2 regions of the Glaciimonas sp. GNP009 genome follow, and region 1 is predicted to be linked to the other one. Evidence: predicted binding sites of a transcription regulator. Region 1 holds the regulator's gene; the other holds the start of a gene.
The links. The regulator sigma-54, encoded in region 1, starts transcription at its own class of promoters, with help from an activator protein. The targets are predictions, from matches to a motif close to TGGCANGNAANCTGCTTT.
Positions count from the first base shown of each region.

Region 2: a site for sigma-54 is predicted at 3,477-3,494, ahead of ACXX82_RS12820 (CmpA/NrtA family ABC transporter substrate-binding protein). Genes of this name have one in related genera too.

Region 1 is NZ_JBTGUV010000004.1:1,846,911-1,855,896, forward strand. It holds gene ACXX82_RS09035 (S8 family peptidase) at 1-1,555, shown strand, start outside; gene ACXX82_RS09040 (KpsF/GutQ family sugar-phosphate isomerase) at 1,882-2,934, shown strand; gene ACXX82_RS09045 (KdsC family phosphatase) at 2,934-3,506, shown strand; gene lptC (LPS export ABC transporter periplasmic protein LptC) at 3,503-4,105, shown strand; gene lptA (lipopolysaccharide transport periplasmic protein LptA) at 4,179-4,718, shown strand; gene lptB (LPS export ABC transporter ATP-binding protein) at 4,720-5,472, shown strand; gene ACXX82_RS09065 (RNA polymerase factor sigma-54) at 5,499-6,986, shown strand; gene hpf (ribosome hibernation-promoting factor, HPF/YfiA family) at 7,120-7,473, shown strand; gene ACXX82_RS09075 (DUF4197 domain-containing protein) at 7,832-8,530, opposite strand; gene ACXX82_RS09080 (deoxyguanosinetriphosphate triphosphohydrolase) at 8,816-8,986, opposite strand, start outside.
Region 2 is NZ_JBTGUV010000004.1:2,719,802-2,728,787, forward strand. It holds gene ACXX82_RS12800 (amino acid ABC transporter ATP-binding protein) at 1-310, shown strand, start outside; gene ACXX82_RS12805 (AAA family ATPase) at 705-1,472, shown strand; gene pyrC (dihydroorotase) at 1,465-2,502, shown strand; gene ACXX82_RS12815 (ANTAR domain-containing response regulator) at 2,675-3,295, shown strand; gene ACXX82_RS12820 (CmpA/NrtA family ABC transporter substrate-binding protein) at 3,638-4,912, shown strand; gene ntrB (nitrate ABC transporter permease) at 5,190-5,984, shown strand; gene ACXX82_RS12830 (ABC transporter ATP-binding protein) at 6,148-6,960, shown strand; gene ACXX82_RS12835 (DUF3025 domain-containing protein) at 7,057-7,896, shown strand; gene coq7 (2-polyprenyl-3-methyl-6-methoxy-1,4-benzoquinone monooxygenase) at 7,956-8,582, shown strand; gene ACXX82_RS12845 (OsmC family protein) at 8,730-8,986, opposite strand, start outside.

The sequences.
Region 1 (8,986 bases):
ATCTGTGGCCGATGAAATTAGCTACCTAACGCAAGAAAAGGGGGTGCATGTCATTATTGCTGCCGGCAACGGCAATATCAACCTCGATCACCCTTATTTTAAGGGTCGATATGATCGCAATCTGAATGACACTGGGGCTATTTACGCCGGTGCGGCAAATCCGGGAAGTGGACAACGCGCCAGTTTCTCAGAGTATGGAAGCCGGGTTGATCTCTTCACTTGGGGCGGAGACGTTACAACCACGTCATGCAGCGGTAAAGACTGCTCCAACGACATTTACAGCCATACTTTCTCCGGCACGTCTTCCAGCAATCCGATCATCGCAGGTGCTGTCGCACAAGTTCAAAGTATTGCATTTGCCCACGGACTCGGGGCTATTTCACCTAAAAAAATGCGCCAGGTATTGGTAGATACGGGACATCCGCTGCCGTCTCCTGATGCGCAGCGCCCGATTGGCATGCAACCGGACGTGCAAGCTGCGGTTGAGTTGTTGTTAAATAAAGGCGAGCCGCCGGTAGATATTGATGTACCGGAAGCGGTTGTCAAAGCAGATATACATGCTGTTTCAACCACCAGCACCTCCTTTGCCTATCAACTGGACGGTAGTAAAAGCCAAAACGCGACGACGTATCAATGGAAAATGTTGAGCGGTCCTTTTTCGCTACGCCATGCAAATAAAGCCATTGCCGAAGCGGTCGTGAACACACACCAGACTGGCGAAAGCATCTATCAACTCACCATTACCAACAAAAAGGGTGTGCAAAGCAGTTCCACCATGAAAGTAAGTGTAGTAGCCACGAACGTAGAAATTGTCGGTCCGACGTCAATCGTACAGGGGCAAGCAGCGAATTTGAAGGCCGCACCAAACTTTAAAGGCGAAGCTGGTACACCCCCGGTGTATAACTGGAAAATTCAGGATGCAACTGGTGCGGGAGTGTTGCAAGGCGCGCAGCAGGAATTGACGCTTTCAACATTAGCCGCCGGCAGTTATCAGGTAACAATTGATGTCTCCAGCAGCCATGGCGGACGTAAAGCGCACGCTGAGCAAAAAATTACTGTGAAAAAGTCGGAAGAAAGTCGACCACCGGTCGTCGTCGTTAGCGGTCCCACGCAAGCAACAAGCGGCACTTCGGTGAAGTTAGACGCTGCGGGCTCAAGCGCTGCCGATGGCGGCAAGCTAGCTTATAGCTGGAAAGTATCGCCTCCACTGGCATTCATAGCGGATGGCGCGCAACTCACTTTCACTGCTCCTACACTGGCACAGGAGACACAGTATCACTTCACCGTCACCGCAAATGACGGAAAGTTGAGCGCGCAGAAGAACCACACCGTAATAGTGAAAGCAGATGACGTCGCACCAATACCAGTGGAAGAATGCAAACCATTGTGGAAGCAAAGTCAGAGCTATCAAGGGGGAGATATGGTCCAGCATAACGGTCGCATCTATCTTGCAATGTGGCATTCGCAACGGGAACCGGGCGATCCGGCTTATACCGATACCATCAATCAAGGTTGGGGCTTTGAGTGGGCTGATCGTGGGGCATGCAACCATTAATGGTTTGATTGCGCTGTCGTGCTGGCTACGCAATCTCGCTCATCAAGTATTCACCCGGCATCCGCTAGGCGAGCCTGCGATGGGCAGGATAAGCATCTAATACTGTGTAACAGCGCATAGAAATGCGTCAATCCTGATGTGGAAAACATGTTTGCTTAGTTATTGCTCAACAATTGCATGATTGATAATTAATTTAATAATTAATTTAATAATTAAAATGATTATCCGACGCTGTACGCAACACCACCGTGCAATATGTCGATATTAATTGCACCATAATGACACTGGCAAGTTTTTTGCTTTAGGAATTCGTTTATACTTTCGAGATGAGTGTAATCCATGCCAAAATCTTGCCAAAATCTTTTAACGCCAAACGAGCGCTTGAGCTCGCGTGTCAAACGCTACAAATCGAAGCGGATGCAATAATTGCGCTAAAAAACCGCATTTCTGACAGCGCCGGGATGTCTGCCGACAGTGCAATGGGGGCCATTGAAGCTCCCTTTGCGCAAGCGGTCGCACTATTGTTGAGCTGTACCGGTCGTGTCGTTGTTTCTGGTATCGGCAAGTCCGGTCATATAGCCCGAAAAATTGCCTCAACGCTGGCATCGACCGGCACACCGGCCTTATTCATTCATCCCGCCGAAGCCGCCCATGGCGATCTTGGGATGGTGACAGAAAATGACGCTTTTATCGCTATTTCCAACTCCGGCGAAACCGCCGAGTTAATGGCGATCGTGCCGATCGTTAAACGCATGGGCGCGACGCTAATTGCGATGACCGGCAATGACCACTCTTCCCTTGCACAGTTAGCAACAGTTCATCTCAACGTCAAAGTAGACCAAGAGGCGTGCACCCTTAATCTTGCGCCAACTGCAAGTACTACCGCGACCTTGGCGCTAGGTGACGCGCTGGCGGTAGCATTGCTGGATGCGCGTGGCTTTCGTGAAGAAGATTTTGCTCGCTCCCATCCTGGCGGCGCGCTCGGCAGACGCTTACTGACCCACGTGCGTGACGTTATGCGCAGCGGTGCCGATATTCCTGCGGTCACCGCAGAAGTATCGTTATCGGCAGCATTGCTCGAAATCACACACAAAGGTATTGCCATGACGGCAATCGTGGACGATAAATTTCACCCTGTCGGCGTATTCACCGACGGCGATCTGCGACGCCTAATTGAACACGTACAGGACTTTTCCAAGCTGACAATTGCCGACGTGATGCATGCTAATCCGCGTACTGTTGGCCCTGACCAATTGGCAGTTGATGCTGTACAAATCATGGAAGAGTTCCGAATTAACCAGTTGCTGGTGGCAGATGCCGATGGCAAACTGGTCGGTGCGCTACATATTCATGATTTGACCCGTGCCAAGGTGATTTGATGGTAGCCGCCCCCAATACTATTAACATACCCGCAGAAGTCATGGCGCGCGCCGCCCAAATCAAGATGATGATTTTTGACGTCGATGGCGTGTTGACCGATGGTGGCATATTGTTTGGTCCCGACGGAGAGGCAATAAAACGTTTCAATGTACTCGACGGACTCGGCATCAAATTACTCCAACAAGCAGGGATTATCACCGCCATTATCAGTGCGCGCAGCTCAGCCATCGTCAGCCGTCGGGTGAGCGATCTCGGCATTACGCACGTCTATCAAGGCGCGCATAACAAAAATACCGCATTTGCCGCGTTATTGGCCGATACCAACCTTACCCCAGATGTTTGCGGTTTTATTGGCGACGACATCATTGACCTGCCTATTTTGACGCGTACCGGTTTTGCTGTCAGTGTCCCCAATGGTCATCAGGAGGTCAAATCGCGCGTTCACTATGTTACGCAGGCAAACGGCGGGCAAGGCGCTGCGCGTGAAGTCTGTGATTTAATTCTGCGTGCGCAAGGCAAGTACGCCGCCGCTTTGGCACAGTATTTGACCGGCGTCATAGAGGCGGCATGAAAAACCTGCGGTCAACTTTTCGCCTACGCTTCATGCTGCTGCTGACGGTGTGTGTGGCACTCACTCTCGGTAGTTTCTGGATCATGGAAGTGATGCGTAAAAATACAGAGCAATTATTGCCGGGTGCGCCGCGTGTTGCGCCTGATTATTACGTCGAAAATTTTAATTATGTGCAACTCGCACTTAATGGTCAGCCACGCTACAACATCTCAGGTCAACGCCTGACGCACAATCCCGCCGACGATTCATTTGACGTGATTCTTCCCGTCATTCGTAGCCTTGATAAACAACAACCGCCGATGACCTTGCGCTCCAATACTGCCAAAATCGAAGACAACAACAGTAAAGTGAATATGTACGGCAATGTGAACGCAGACCGCTCAGCGACGCCAAAGTCGTCAAAGCTTCATTTGCAGTCCGAGTACCTTCAGCTATTGCCAGATGATGACATTATGACAAGTAACAAGGCGGTCGAAATCACGATCGATCAGTCGAAAATGACCGGTGTTGGTATGTATGCCAATAATGCGACTATGCAATTACGCCTATTAAACAATGTCCGTGGCACCTATCGCGCAACACCGCGGCAGACTAAATAACTCACATGATTACCGGATAATCCTATTGAAGCCATTGTTGCTTTTAGTGCCAGTATCCCCTTTCAGGATTTTTATGAAACGTATTCTATTTTTAACCCTACTCGCGCTGCAACTGACTTGTATTTCAGGTGCCCATGCTGAAAAAGCTGACGCAGATAAACCATCCAACGTAGACGCAGACCAGTTCACGCTGGACGACGTAAAACAAGTAAAGATATTCACCGGCAAGGTGATACTGACCCGCGGCACGCTGATCATGAAAGCCAACAAAGTCGTCGTCACGACGGACCCATCAGGCTATCAATTTGCCACCTTATACGCACCTCCCGGTGGCTTAGCCACGTTTCGCCAAAAGCGCGACGGCGGTCCTGACTTATGGATCGAAGGTGAAGCTGAGCGAATTGAGTACGACGATAAAACTGAAATCGTTAAATTATTTTCGAAAGCGCAAATGCGACGTCTGCAAGGGACCAAAGTCACCGATGTTGTAAACGGCGAATTCATCTCTTACGATAGTCGCGTGGAGTTCTACTCGGTCAGTAACAATGTTTCCGGCAATAGTCAACCTGGCGCGGGCCGCATCAAAGCAGTCATCCAGCCGAAGAGTAAATAAGATGACCTCTACAAATTTAAGCACCTTGATCGTTAAAGGGCTGCAAAAAAGTTATGGCGCGCGCCAAGTAGTCCGCGATGTCTCTTTGAAAGTAAATAACGGCGAGGTCGTCGGCTTGCTTGGTCCTAACGGCGCTGGAAAAACGACTTCTTTCTATATGATCGTCGGTCTGGTGCCATCGGATGGTGGAACAATTGATTTAGATGGCGTTGACATCTCGCGTTTACCGATTCATCAACGCGCGGTGCTTGGCCTGTCTTATCTGCCGCAAGAGGCCTCTGTTTTTCGCAAGCTAACGGTCGAAGACAATATTCGTGCGGTACTTGAATTACAGCGGCCAAACGGCAAAGCACTGACCAAAGATGAAATCTCGGACAAACTCGATTCACTGCTACAAGAATTGCAAATTGAGAAATTGCGGGAAAATCAGGCATTATCTTTGTCCGGTGGAGAGCGACGACGAGTTGAAATCGCCCGTGCTTTAGCCACCAATCCGCGCTTCGTGCTTCTTGATGAGCCGTTCGCCGGTATTGATCCTATCGCCGTTATCGAAATTCAACGTATCGTCAGGTTCCTTAAAGAGCGCGGCATCGGTGTCTTGATCACCGACCATAATGTGCGCGAAACGCTCGGCATTTGTGACCGGGCATACATCATCAACCAAGGTAGCGTGCTAGCCAGCGGCAGTCCAGACGACATCATCGCCAACGAATCAGTGCGACGAGTTTATCTGGGTGAACATTTCCGCATGTAACGGATTCAACGGATTCCCTAGCGCCCATGAAACAATCTCTCCAACTCCGTACCTCGCAGCATCTGGCGCTAACCCCGCAATTGCAGCAATCGATTCGATTGTTGCAATTGTCTACGTTGGAGTTACATCAGGAACTTGAACATATCCTTTCGGATAACCCGTTACTGGAACGCCTCGACGATCCCCTGGACAATTCAGTGCGATTACTCGCCGACGGGGCGATCAGTACCAGTGCCTCAACAATGGATGCGCCACCAGGTGACAGTGAAGTAAGCAGCTCGCCAACTGAGCCTGAGGGCGGTGGTGAAGCGCCCGAGTCTGGCGAAAACAATCAAGAGAACGGCAATACTGACAGCGAATGGAGCTTTGACGACGTTTCCCGAACCTCCAAAGCCCCAGATGATGAGGATTCACGACCACAATTAGAAGCCTGCGAATCGACGTTGCGCGAACATTTGCTCAAACAAATGCGTGAAGCTGTTGATCAGCAACGCGACCGTGCATTGATCGAGTTGATCATTGATGCGCTTGATGAAAACGGCTACCTGGAGGAATCACTAGACGATATTTTTGCACGTCTTCCAGAGCAACTTGATATCGAGATAGAAGAATTGTCGATGGCCTTGAAGATGGTCCAAAGCTTCGACCCAACTGGTGTCGGAGCACGCAACGCGTCAGAATGCCTCGCATTGCAAATCAAAGCATTTCCCAAAGTAGCGTTCGTCACACGCCGACTGGCACTAACAATCGTTGAAGGTTATCTGACCTTATTTGCCCAGCGCGATTTTAATAAAATCAAAAAAGCGCTGGAGTGTGATGATGAAGATTTGCGCGAGGCACAAATTATTATCAAAAAATGTAATCCTCATCCCGGCGCGACCTTTGCTGGCGGTGCGTCAGATTATGTCGTACCAGATGTAATTGTCAGAAAAACAAAAAATGGTTGGCAGGTAATGCTCAACAATGACGTTATGCCAAGGCTTCGAGTTAATGCTCTTTATGCCAACATTCTCAAGCAGGGCAAGAGCGAGGGATCACTTAACTCGCAGCTACAGGAGGCAAAGTGGCTGATCAAAAATATGCGTCAGCGCTTCGATACCATACTGCGTGTAGCGCAGGCAATTGTTGAGCGTCAACGGAATTTTTTCTCACATGGGGCGGTTGCTATGCGACCTCTTGTGTTGCGCGAAATAGCTGATACACTAGGATTACACGAGAGTACTATCTCACGTGTAACTACTCAGAAATACATGCTCACCCCACACGGGATGTTCGAATTAAAGTATTTCTTTGGCAGCCATGTTGCTACAGAGGCAGGTGGAGAGGCTTCCTCAACGGCGATACGGGCGTTAATCAAACAACTGATAGGAGCGGAAGATTCTAAAAGTCCTTTCTCTGACAGCAAGATTGCCGACATGCTCGCGGAACAAGGTATGGTAGTGGCCCGTCGCACCGTCGCAAAATATCGCGAAGCTTTACGAATTCCGCCGGTCAATTTGCGTAAATCTTTATAGCTGTTTGCTTGTTTGCACAAACGTCGCTGTGTTCTGACTGATTGATTTATGGTTGATGAATAAATTGGTGATTCAACACTGAATTAATCGTCCCGGTCCGAACCGCCAACGACACACTTGATAGGAGCGCTGTATGAATTTCACAATTAGTGGGCATCACCTCGACGTAACTCCCGCCATTCGCGAACACGTGCTAAGCAAATTGGAGCGTATCAAGCGCCACTTCGATCAGGTCATAGATATTAGTGTGATCCTGACGGTAGACAAAATCACAGAGAAAGAAAAGCGTCAAAAAGCCGAAATTAATCTGCGCGTTAAAGGCAAAGACCTGCATGCCGAGAGCATTGCGCATGACCTTTACGCCGCCATCGATTTGTTAATCGACAAACTCGATCGACAAGTGATTAAATATAAGGACAAATTGCAGAATCATCAACATTCGGCAATCAAGCATCTACCTGAGGATTTGCCCATCGCAGCAACGTGATGGACGGGGTTCTCTAATGCGGTCAACGTAAGTATTGCTCAATAAATAAATTGAAAAATACTATACTGACAAATGAGCAAGGGCGCAGTTAATGCGCCCTTTGTCATTTTAAAATTATATTACTTACACACGCCCTGCCCGAATATGTTCGTAACACTTTGCATCGTTTAGCAGTGTTCGGAGGCATCGCCGAATGTCTCGAACGCAACCGGGTACACCTCAAACAGCGGCCAAAACAAATAACTAAGCAAGAAGCTTTATAACGTCACTCTCAAAAGAGTTTTCATAAAGTCGCCAGACCCGTAACTTTCCCAATTCGGTCCACATCAAAAATACCATGACGATGGTATGCCGCAGCCTATTGCTTTAATGCGCCAAAAACTTTTCCGATAATTGCACTGCCAGCACCGATCGGATCACGTCGAATCGCTTTTTCCTCTTCCCCTATCATGTAAAACAAGCCATCCAAGGTGCGCTGCGTGACATAGCCTTCAACAGTCGCCGCCTGACCTGGCACAAGACCCGTTTTACTGACCAATCCCATCGTCGAATTGTATTGTGTGGATACACCGTTACGGTCGGTGATTTTCTTTACTATCGGGAGAAATTTTTCTCCTAACGGGGTGGCAGTTTTCTCTCTGAAAAAATCGGTTACCGATGTGTCGCCGCCACTCAGAATATTCTTCGCATCCGTGACCGACATGGATTTCACCGCATTCAGGAGCAACGGCTTCGCCAATGGCACGGCAGACTCTGCGGCATGATTCATCGACACGACCAGATCATCCAGTTGTTGGCCCTTCCCTGTCATTTTAAGCAGCGGTCGTGCTTTCTCTAGCATCCCTGGCAATCCGATTTTTACTTTATCGTTATTTAAAAATCCGTTTTCGACGCCCAGCTTGGCAACTGCAACGTCCGCGCCTTTATTGAGCGCCGCCTTCAGTCCTGAGTTGGCATCCTGATTGCTCAAATCCGCCAAAGAAAATGCCATCGCGGCGGTAGAGACTAAAGAGATCACCAGACCTAAACGTAATGCCGGTTGAAAGATAAATTTCATGTAAAGTCCCTTTTATAAAGACGAAAAAGCAAACAAAAACACGCGCAAAAATATATAAGAAACATCAGCTGATCACTTCGCCGATCATCCTGTCAATGCAGCCATTGATCCAACTCAATAAAAACAGCGGTGCATTTTTATGTTCGTATGAGAATAACGCGACGACATGTATTGACAGAAAGTACGATAAGACGTTCAGATATAAAAACGTATATTGCTATGTATCATCGCATTGATATCTGCTGCGCCATCACGCAATGACGTAACGCGATTCAACAAAGGAGATTATAAATGTCCATCATCGACCAGAAACAACCGGCGATGTTCACGTATTGCATAACGATCGGTCATCCCCGCGATGTAATCGGCGACTTGACGCGCTTGCAATTGGACACTATCAACCTGTGGATCAGGGAGCCCTGGCTGCGTAACAGCTTGTATTAACTGATAATCCGG
Region 2 (8,986 bases), 870 kb from region 1:
TGGTCAGCAGCAACGTGTCGCCATCGCCCGCGCGTTGTCGATGGATCCGATTGCGATGTTATTCGATGAGCCGACTTCAGCACTGGATCCTGAAATGATTAACGAAGTGCTCGACGTGATGGTTGGTCTGGCGCAAGAAGGCATGACCATGATGGTTGTGACGCATGAAATGGGTTTCGCCAAGAAAGTTGCGAACCGCGTCATTTTCATGGATCAGGGCCTGATTGTGGAAGACTGCAAAAAAGAAGAGTTTTTTGGTGCACCTCGCTCTGATCGTGCGCGTGACTTTTTGGCGAAAATTATCCATTAAGCAAAAAGCGAGCGCTCATCAGATGTTTGTGAAGTGCTTGTTAAGCAGTCACACAACGTTGTTGAGCGCTTACTACTCAATGCAGCGATATTTGTACAAATAGTAATTGCCACTAAGGTAACGTTAATAAAAGCCGCGTCAGGTTAAAGCTGAAGCGGCTTTTTCATGCGGGCAATGGAAATATCACGTTGACCTGAGAATAAGGAGCAATGAAAAGCGAATAGCGAATAGTGAATGTATGAAGACTGGAATCATTCGTCTTTTATATCAAAAGGGACTTTTCTCCCTAAGTGGGACGACGAAGTGCGGCTTAGATTCGCTTGGAATGGTGGTGGATAAGTCGCTCATCGGTGTCGCTGCTGTAAAATACTCACATTCCCCTAACGACGATGCCATGCTTGCCGCTAAACCCTATCTCCGTGCTTTAAAAATCGACCCGGTCAAAGAAATCGACTTTGATGCCTATCCTTTTTGTATTCCCGCTGTCCGAGAGTTAGAAAAGTTGGACTTTCATGCGGATGTGACATTTTTGGTCGGCGAAAACGGCGCTGGAAAATCAACGCTATTGGAAGCGATGGCGGTGGCATGGGGATTTAACGCTGAAGGCGGCAATCAAAATACCGGCTTTTCGACGGCTAACGCGCATTCAGATTTACACAATTATTTAAGAACAGTTAAAAGTTTCAAGCGTCCGAAAACGGGCTATTTTTTGCGTGCCGAAAGTTTCTTTAACGTCGCCTCTAACATTGAAGAGTTGGATGCAGAGCCCGGCCTTGGCGGATTAATTGGTCCGTCTTACGGCGTCAGATCGTTGCACAAACAATCGCACGGTGAAGCTTTTTTAGCGTTATTGCAAAACAAATTTCGGCCCAATGGCTTTTATATGCTGGATGAGCCAGAGTCGGCGCTTTCACCTAATCGACAGCTAGCAGCGCTGGCCATCATTCATCGGCTGGCGCAAGCTAACTGTCAGTTCATTATCGCGACGCATTCCCCTATTTTGCTAGCGTATCCAAACGCTAGAATTTATTTGCTGGATCAGAGCGGTCTGACAGAAACGCGCTATGAAGATACTGAGCATTACACGACTACCCGCCATTTCCTGAATAATCCGGCTGGCATGCTGGAGCAACTTTTTGCAGAAGAGAATGAAGATGACTGATAGCTTGACCATCACCCGACCAGATGACTGGCATTTGCATTTACGCGATGGTATTGTGTTGGCAAGCGTATTGCCGGATACGGCACGCCAGTTTGCCCGTGCGATTGTGATGCCAAATTTGAAGCCGCCCGTCACCTCTGTCGCGCAAGCAGCGGCATACCGGGAGCGTATTTTGGCGGTCGTACCGGAAGGTGTGTCGTTCGAGCCGCTGATGACGCTTTACCTGACCAACAACACGCCACCGGATGAAATTCGTCGCGCCAAAGAGAGTGGCTTTGTGCATGCCGTGAAATTGTATCCCGCTGGCGCCACCACCAACTCCGACGCCGGTGTGTCGGATCTCGCTAAGTGTTACAAGACGCTGGAAGTCATGCAAGAACTTGGCATGCCGTTTTTGGTGCATGGCGAAGTGACTGATCCAACCGTCGATATTTTTGACCGTGAAGCTGCCTTCATTGATCGTGTAATGCAGCCATTGCGTCGCGATATGCCGGAATTAAAGGTGGTTTTTGAGCACATCACTACTAAAGACGCAGCCGAATATGTTGCTAGCGCCGACGGGCCGATCGCGGCGACAGTGACGGCGCATCACTTGCTATACAACCGTAACGAGATTTTTAAAGGCGGGATTCGTCCGCATTATTATTGTCTGCCTATTTTGAAGCGGGAGACGCACCGTTTGGCGTTGATGCAAGCGGTGACGTCCGGAAGCGATCGTTTTTTCCTGGGTACTGATTCTGCGCCGCATGCAAAAGGTCTTAAAGAGCAGGCGTGTGGTTGCGCGGGTTGCTACACTGCATTACATGCTTTGGAGCTTTATGCACAAGCTTTTGATCAGGTCGGCGCGCTGGATAAATTAGAAGCTTTTGCCAGTTTCAATGGGCCTGCGTTCTATAACCTGCCACGTAACCAAGGGTTTGTGACGCTAAAACGTCAGTCCTGGACCATTCCAGCCGAACTGCCGATGGGAGGCGCGACGGTAGTGCCGTTGAATGGCGGGGAGTTAATGAGCTGGCAACAGGTTAGTTAGTTAACTGAGGAAACCGTTTGAGGCAACATGTGTCTACCGAAAATCGCACTGGCTGGTGCGATTTTTGCATGTAAACGCATGACTATGGCGTCTTGATGGGTTGTTATACTACCTACTAATGCGTCTGTTAGGATGCAGCTTCGAATAAATGATGTTTCACGGGCTTTGTAGCATGCATAACCTTCGTATCGTGGTTGTCAATCCAGTTGCCATAGAGGGCGACAACGATCCTGCGTTCATCGCGCAGGCGGAACGTAGCCACGCCCTGCGTATTGGATTGCTGGAGGCTGGCTACAACATCATTGCCTCGTTGCCAGCCGACCTTTACTTGCCGGAACGTATTGCGCAAATGCAACCGGACATGATCATCATAGACGCTGAATCCGACGCTCGAGATGTCCTGGAACATGTCGTCATTGCGACCCGCGATGCACGTAGGGCGATTGTTTTGTTCACCGAAGATGAAAAGAAATCCAGCATGGAGGCCGCTATGGCCGCTGGAGTTTCTGCATACATCGTGGCAGGGTTACAGACCGCTCGCATTAAGCCTGTGCTGGAGGTGGCGATGCTGCGCTTCAATCAAGAGCAGAAGCTTTTAACTGAGCTATCGGACACTAAAACAAAATTGGCTGATCGGAAGGTAATTGATCGGGCCAAAGGTTTGTTGATGGAGCGTCAACAACTCAGTGAGCAGGATGCTTATAAAAAATTGCGGCGCCTGGCCATGGATAAAAATTTGAAGTTGTCTGAAGTGGCGCAACGGATTATCGACGCCAATGATTTGTTGGGGTAACGTTCATCGCGAACGGAATCCCTGGATTCCTTGTTAATCCGTCCAATTTCTCCCTAGTTCTTACTCAGCTCTTTACATTTCCCCTTATGTTCTGCACCAATAAAAGCTAACACATTTGGTGCGGCGCACACACGCAGTGCATATTTTCGGACCAAATGCGATGAGTTGCTGCAAGGAATGCTGGCACGTTGTTTGCGTATAGTAGATTACGCGCCAATGCTGGCGCTTCTGGATATGGCCAACGGCGGTCTGTCCAACTAAGACAAAGGTGTCTTCCCGCAATGATTTGCTCATTGTGGGACGATGCCTTTTTTGTTGCCAAAACAAAGTGGAGCTACAGCAATGGAATCAAAAGTCGCAGTGCCTGAGAGCGCTCCAGCTACGTTAGAAAATGTTAAGCGCCGTCAACTCATTCAAACAGCGACGATTGCCGCAGGAGCCAGTATGTTGGGATTAGCTAGTAGCGGCGTTTGGGCAGCCGGCTCAGATAAGCCGGAAAAAACTGAGGTCAAGATCGGCTTTATTCCACTGACGGATTGCGCCTCTGTTGTCATGGCATCGGTGCTTGGTTTCGATAAAAAATACGGTATCAAAATTGTTCTGAGTAAAGAAGCCTCATGGGCTGGAGTGCGCGACAAGCTCTCCAATGGAGAGCTGGACGCCGCACACGTGCTTTCAGGTTTGATTTACGGCGTCCAAATGGGGATCGGCGGACAGAAAAAGGATATGGCTGTGTTGATGGGCCTCAATAACAATGGTCAAGCCATTACCTTGTCTAAAAAGCTGGCCGACAAAGGCGCTGTAGATGGACCATCGCTCGCAAAATTGATGGCTACCGACAAACGTGAATATACCTTCGCTCAGACATTTCCGACCGGGACGCACGCCATGTGGCTGTATTTCTGGATGGCGGCGAACGGGATCAACCCGATGAAAGATGCAAAGGTCATCACGGTCCCGCCGCCGCAAATGGTGGCCAATATGCGGGTGGGAAATATGGATGGCTTTTGCGTTGGCGAGCCTTGGGGGCATCGTGCGATTGTTGATGGCGTCGGTATCACCGCCATCACTACGCAGGAAATCTGGAAAGATCATCCGGAAAAAGTATTAGGTACTACCGCCGAATTCGTGACGAAAAATCCGAACACTTGTCGCGCGCTGATTGCGGCCGTATTAGATGCCAGCAAATGGATTGATGAATCGCTGGCAAACAAGAACAAAATGGCAGAAACGATTGCCGATAAATCGTATGTTAATACCAGCAAAGATGTGATCGATCAGCGCATTATGGGGCGCTATCAGAACGGCCTTGGTAAGACTTGGGACGATCCTAATTACATGAAATTCTACAACGGCGGTTTGGTTAATTTCCCGTATCTGTCGGATGGCATGTGGTTCATGACGCAGCATCGCCGCTGGGGTTTGTTGAAGAGCGATCCCGACTATTTGGCCGTTGCTAAATCGGTGAGCCAGATCGACCTCTACAAAGAGGCTGCAACGATGACAAAAACGAGTGTGCCAAAGGATGTCATGCGCAGTTCAAAGTTGATGGATGGCGTTGTATGGGATGGAAAAGATCCTAAAGCCTATGCGGCTTCGTTCAAGATCAGAGCCTAAGCAGAAGCGTCGCTAAGCGGCATGGGCTATGTGAATGGCCCATTTCCTCATACACATATGCATGGCTGAACTGGAGACTGAATGCATCGGATCCAGAGCATCGATTAATTCAGGAGTGACAATGAACACAATCGCAAATTCCGCCACGTGTGTCAATGGCAACGCCTCGGCAGTTGAAAAAGTGGAAGTGGGCAACTCTACGATGCTGGATGCGGCGCATCCAGCAGCAACGATGGCAGAAACCGAACCTGAGATCATGAAGTTATCGGCCAGAACGATGCGCCGCCGCTCTACCATGAGTCCGGGTCTAACGGCGGTCCTTGCACCGTTATTTGGCCTGGCATTTATGATTCTGGTATGGCAATTGATCGCGATCAATAATAGCCAGTTTCCTACGCCGATGGTGACGTTGAAGGAGGCGATAAAATTATTTTCTGATCCGTTTTATCGCACGAGTCCCAATGATCAGGGGATCGGCTGGAATATTCTGGCGTCTTTACAGCGCGTGGGAATTGGATTCGGTCTGGCCGCTTTGGTCGGGATTCCACTGGGTTTCATCATTGGGCGTTTTAAGTTTATGTCCAGTATGTTCGGACCGATTATCAGCTTGCTGAAACCGGTTTCTCCTTTGGCCTGGTTACCGATTGGTTTACTGGTTTTCAAGTCAGCCAATCCGGCCGCCATCTGGTCGATTTTCATTTGCTCAATCTGGCCGATGGTGATCAACACCGCAGTGGGCGTTCAACGTGTGCCGCAGGATTATATGAACGTCGCGCGCGTACTAAATTTATCCGAATGGAAGATCGTCACCAAGATACTTTTCCCCTCGGTTTTGCCGTACATGCTGACGGGTGTGCGGCTAGCGATAGGGACGGCGTGGTTAGTGATTGTCGCCGCCGAAATGTTGACTGGTGGAGTCGGTATCGGGTTCTGGGTGTGGGATGAATGGAATAATTTAAACGTTCCTCATATCATCATTGCGATTGTCGCGATCGGCGTGGTTGGGCTCCTGTTGGAACAGCTTCTGGTGGCGCTGGCGAAGGCGTTTACTTACGAGGAAGTCAGTACCTGATTGGATGTATAGACTCGAAGGATTGGCTGATGAATTGCAGCGGTAGCCGATCCTTCGAGTTCTGCTCCGGGTTATCAATAGACAGTAATAACTATGTGGTTTAAATACTGCATATAGATAACTGCAAAGCATCGACACAAAACATCGAAACAAGGGGAAAAAAATGGCACTCCGTGACGAAAAATTTATTGATATTCATCAGGCCGAAATGGTGTTTCACACGCGCAAAGGTGACTTCCACGCGTTACGTGAAATTAATCTGACAGTGCAAAAAGGTGAGTTCGTCACACTGATTGGCCACTCAGGATGTGGCAAGTCAACTTTGCTTAATCTCATTGCCGGCCTGTTGCAGCCGAGCACTGGTGTTTTGTTATGTGCAAATCGTGAAATTGCCGGACCATCGCCTGAGCGCGCTGTCGTGTTTCAAAATCATTCTTTGTTGCCATGGCTGAGTTGTTACGAAAATGTATTTCTCGGCGTTGAGCGGGTATTTTCTGCAACTGAAAATAAGGCCAGACTGAAAGATCGCACTAACGCAGCATTGGCGCTAGTCGGTTTGGCGACGTCGGCGCAAAAACGTCCGAATGAAATTTCGGGTGGTATGAAGCAGCGAGTCGGCATCGCTCGGGCCTTGGCAATGGAACCCAAAGTGTTGCTGATGGATGAGCCGTTCGGTGCCTTGGATGCATTGACGCGCGCCCACCTCCAAGATGAGTTGCTGAAAATCGTTGCGAAAACTGAGTCGACGGTGGTGATGGTGACGCATGACGTTGATGAGGCTGTATTGCTTTCTGATCGGATCGTCATGATGACCAATGGACCTGCAGCAACCATCGGTGAAATTGTCGATGTACGCTTGCCGCGCCCGCGTGACAGAGTGATACTCGCTCAGGATGCGTTATATGCAGAATACAGAACCACTGTGTTGGAGTTCTTATATCGCAAGCAAGTCCGCTCCACGGAACAGGCAGCCTGATCAACGACAAAAACAGCGATCGGCGACGCCATTCATAAACGGTTGATATGTAAACAGTTGAATGCGTGGCGCAGCGCCCTGTAAAATGTGGGCAAAATGCCCACCACGCCCTTATCCTCAGCAGAACACTTCCTTGATGTCATCGACTGGCGACAGCCTTGGCTCGCACCACTGCGTGCGTGCGGTGCGCTAATCGGCATCCACGACTGGCGTTTGGCGATTAACACCATTGCGGGCGAGCGCGATGTACGCAATCATCGCGGCTTCCCGATTGTTTTTGTGCCGCAAGCGGCTTTACCTTCTGCCACTGCCTATGAAGCCTTCATTGGCGAGACAGGCAGCGTACCGACGCGTGAAAATTTGCATGATTTTTTTAATGCATTGATATGGCTATCGTTCCCGCTGAGCAAAGCGCGTCTGAATGCGCTGCAAGCAACTGAATTGTCCAAGGCTGGTACGTTATCGGGCAGCGGTAAACTACGTGGCGTAGCGCGCGACGCGGCGACTATTTTTGATGAGAATGCTGCCTTTCTGGTGGTGCGCGAAGGTCCCGTCGGTGGCATATTGGTTGCGGCGCTGAGAGAGCACCATTGGTCCGAGGCTTTCGTTTCACAACGCCCGACCTTTAGTGCCGCCGATGCGCAGGTGTGGCTGTTCGGGCATGCGTTAGTGGAAAAACTGGTCAATCCCTATAAAGCCATTACTGCGCACACGTTCATATTGGTCGCGCCCGATAGTTTTTTTTCGCAAGACATTAACGCGAGAAGAAGCTGGATTGATCAACGTATCGCAGCACATTTAGTGGCGCACGGGATGACCATTGGCCAACTCACGCCATTGCCGGTGCTTGGAGTACCGGACTGGTGCGCCAATCAGGATCAAGCGTTTTATGATGATGTCGCCGTGTTTCGACCAAAACGCAGGCAGGTGTTGTAGGAAATCACTGCGCCGCCTGATAAAATCAGGTCATTACATTCGATGAGTGCGCAATAATTATGCAATTCTTAGACAAAGTGATTGTTGATTTCGATCGTGCCTTGCGGGTGATGGGTGGCATTGCATCAGCATCGCGTCCTAACCCCGCATCGCAAGTAGTTGACGTTGTATTGGACGCCGATCAGCAGCGTCACAGCGCCGGTTTGATGCGCGTTAATCATGTCGGTGAAGTCTGCGCGCAAGCGCTGTATGACGCACAAGGTCGATTTGCACAAGCGCAAACCGTCAAACAACAATTTGCAGAAGCTGGGCGCGAAGAAGAAGATCATTTGGCCTGGACAGCAGAGCGTTTGCGTGAACTAGGATCGCATATCAGTTTGCTGAACCCGCTCTGGTATGTCGGCGCATACGCTCTGGGAACCGTCGCTGCGCGATTGGGAGATGCACGCAGTCTTGGGTTTGTTGCTGAAACAGAGCGCCAGGTTGAGGCACATCTGACCAGTCATCTGACTGAATTGCCAGAACAAGATGCAAAATCGCGTGCAATCGTGATCAAAATGCGGGAGGACGAAATGTCGCATGGAGCCGCTGCTAAAGCCTTGGGAGGGACGGATCTTCCGTTGCCTGCGAAAAAGGCAATGCAGGTCATGTCGAAGGTCATGACGAGCATTGCTTATTATATTTAGCGCAAATGTTGTGGGTAGACGGACTTGTTCAGTTCGGCGGGAGAGTGAGGTATGACGACACTTTTACCGGAACGCCGCACCTTTTGCCTTACTTTGCCATTCATTAGTTGAGTTGAACCTTGCTGGTCTTCCCGCCCGATTTCTCGCTTAACTGGTTGGCGGAAGCTCTGCCAAATCGTCGACGATCTCATAAGAGTGTGTCATTTCCGCCATCTTTTCCAGCATGATCGATGCTGAGCAATATTTTTCATGCGACAACTTAATAGCACGTTCCACGACGTTTGGTTTCAGGTTACGGCCACGTACGGTGAAATGGAAATTAATCTTGGTAAATACTTTAGGGTCTTTTTCGGCCCTTTCGGACGTCATCTTGACCTCGCAACCGCGAATATCTTGCCCGCTTT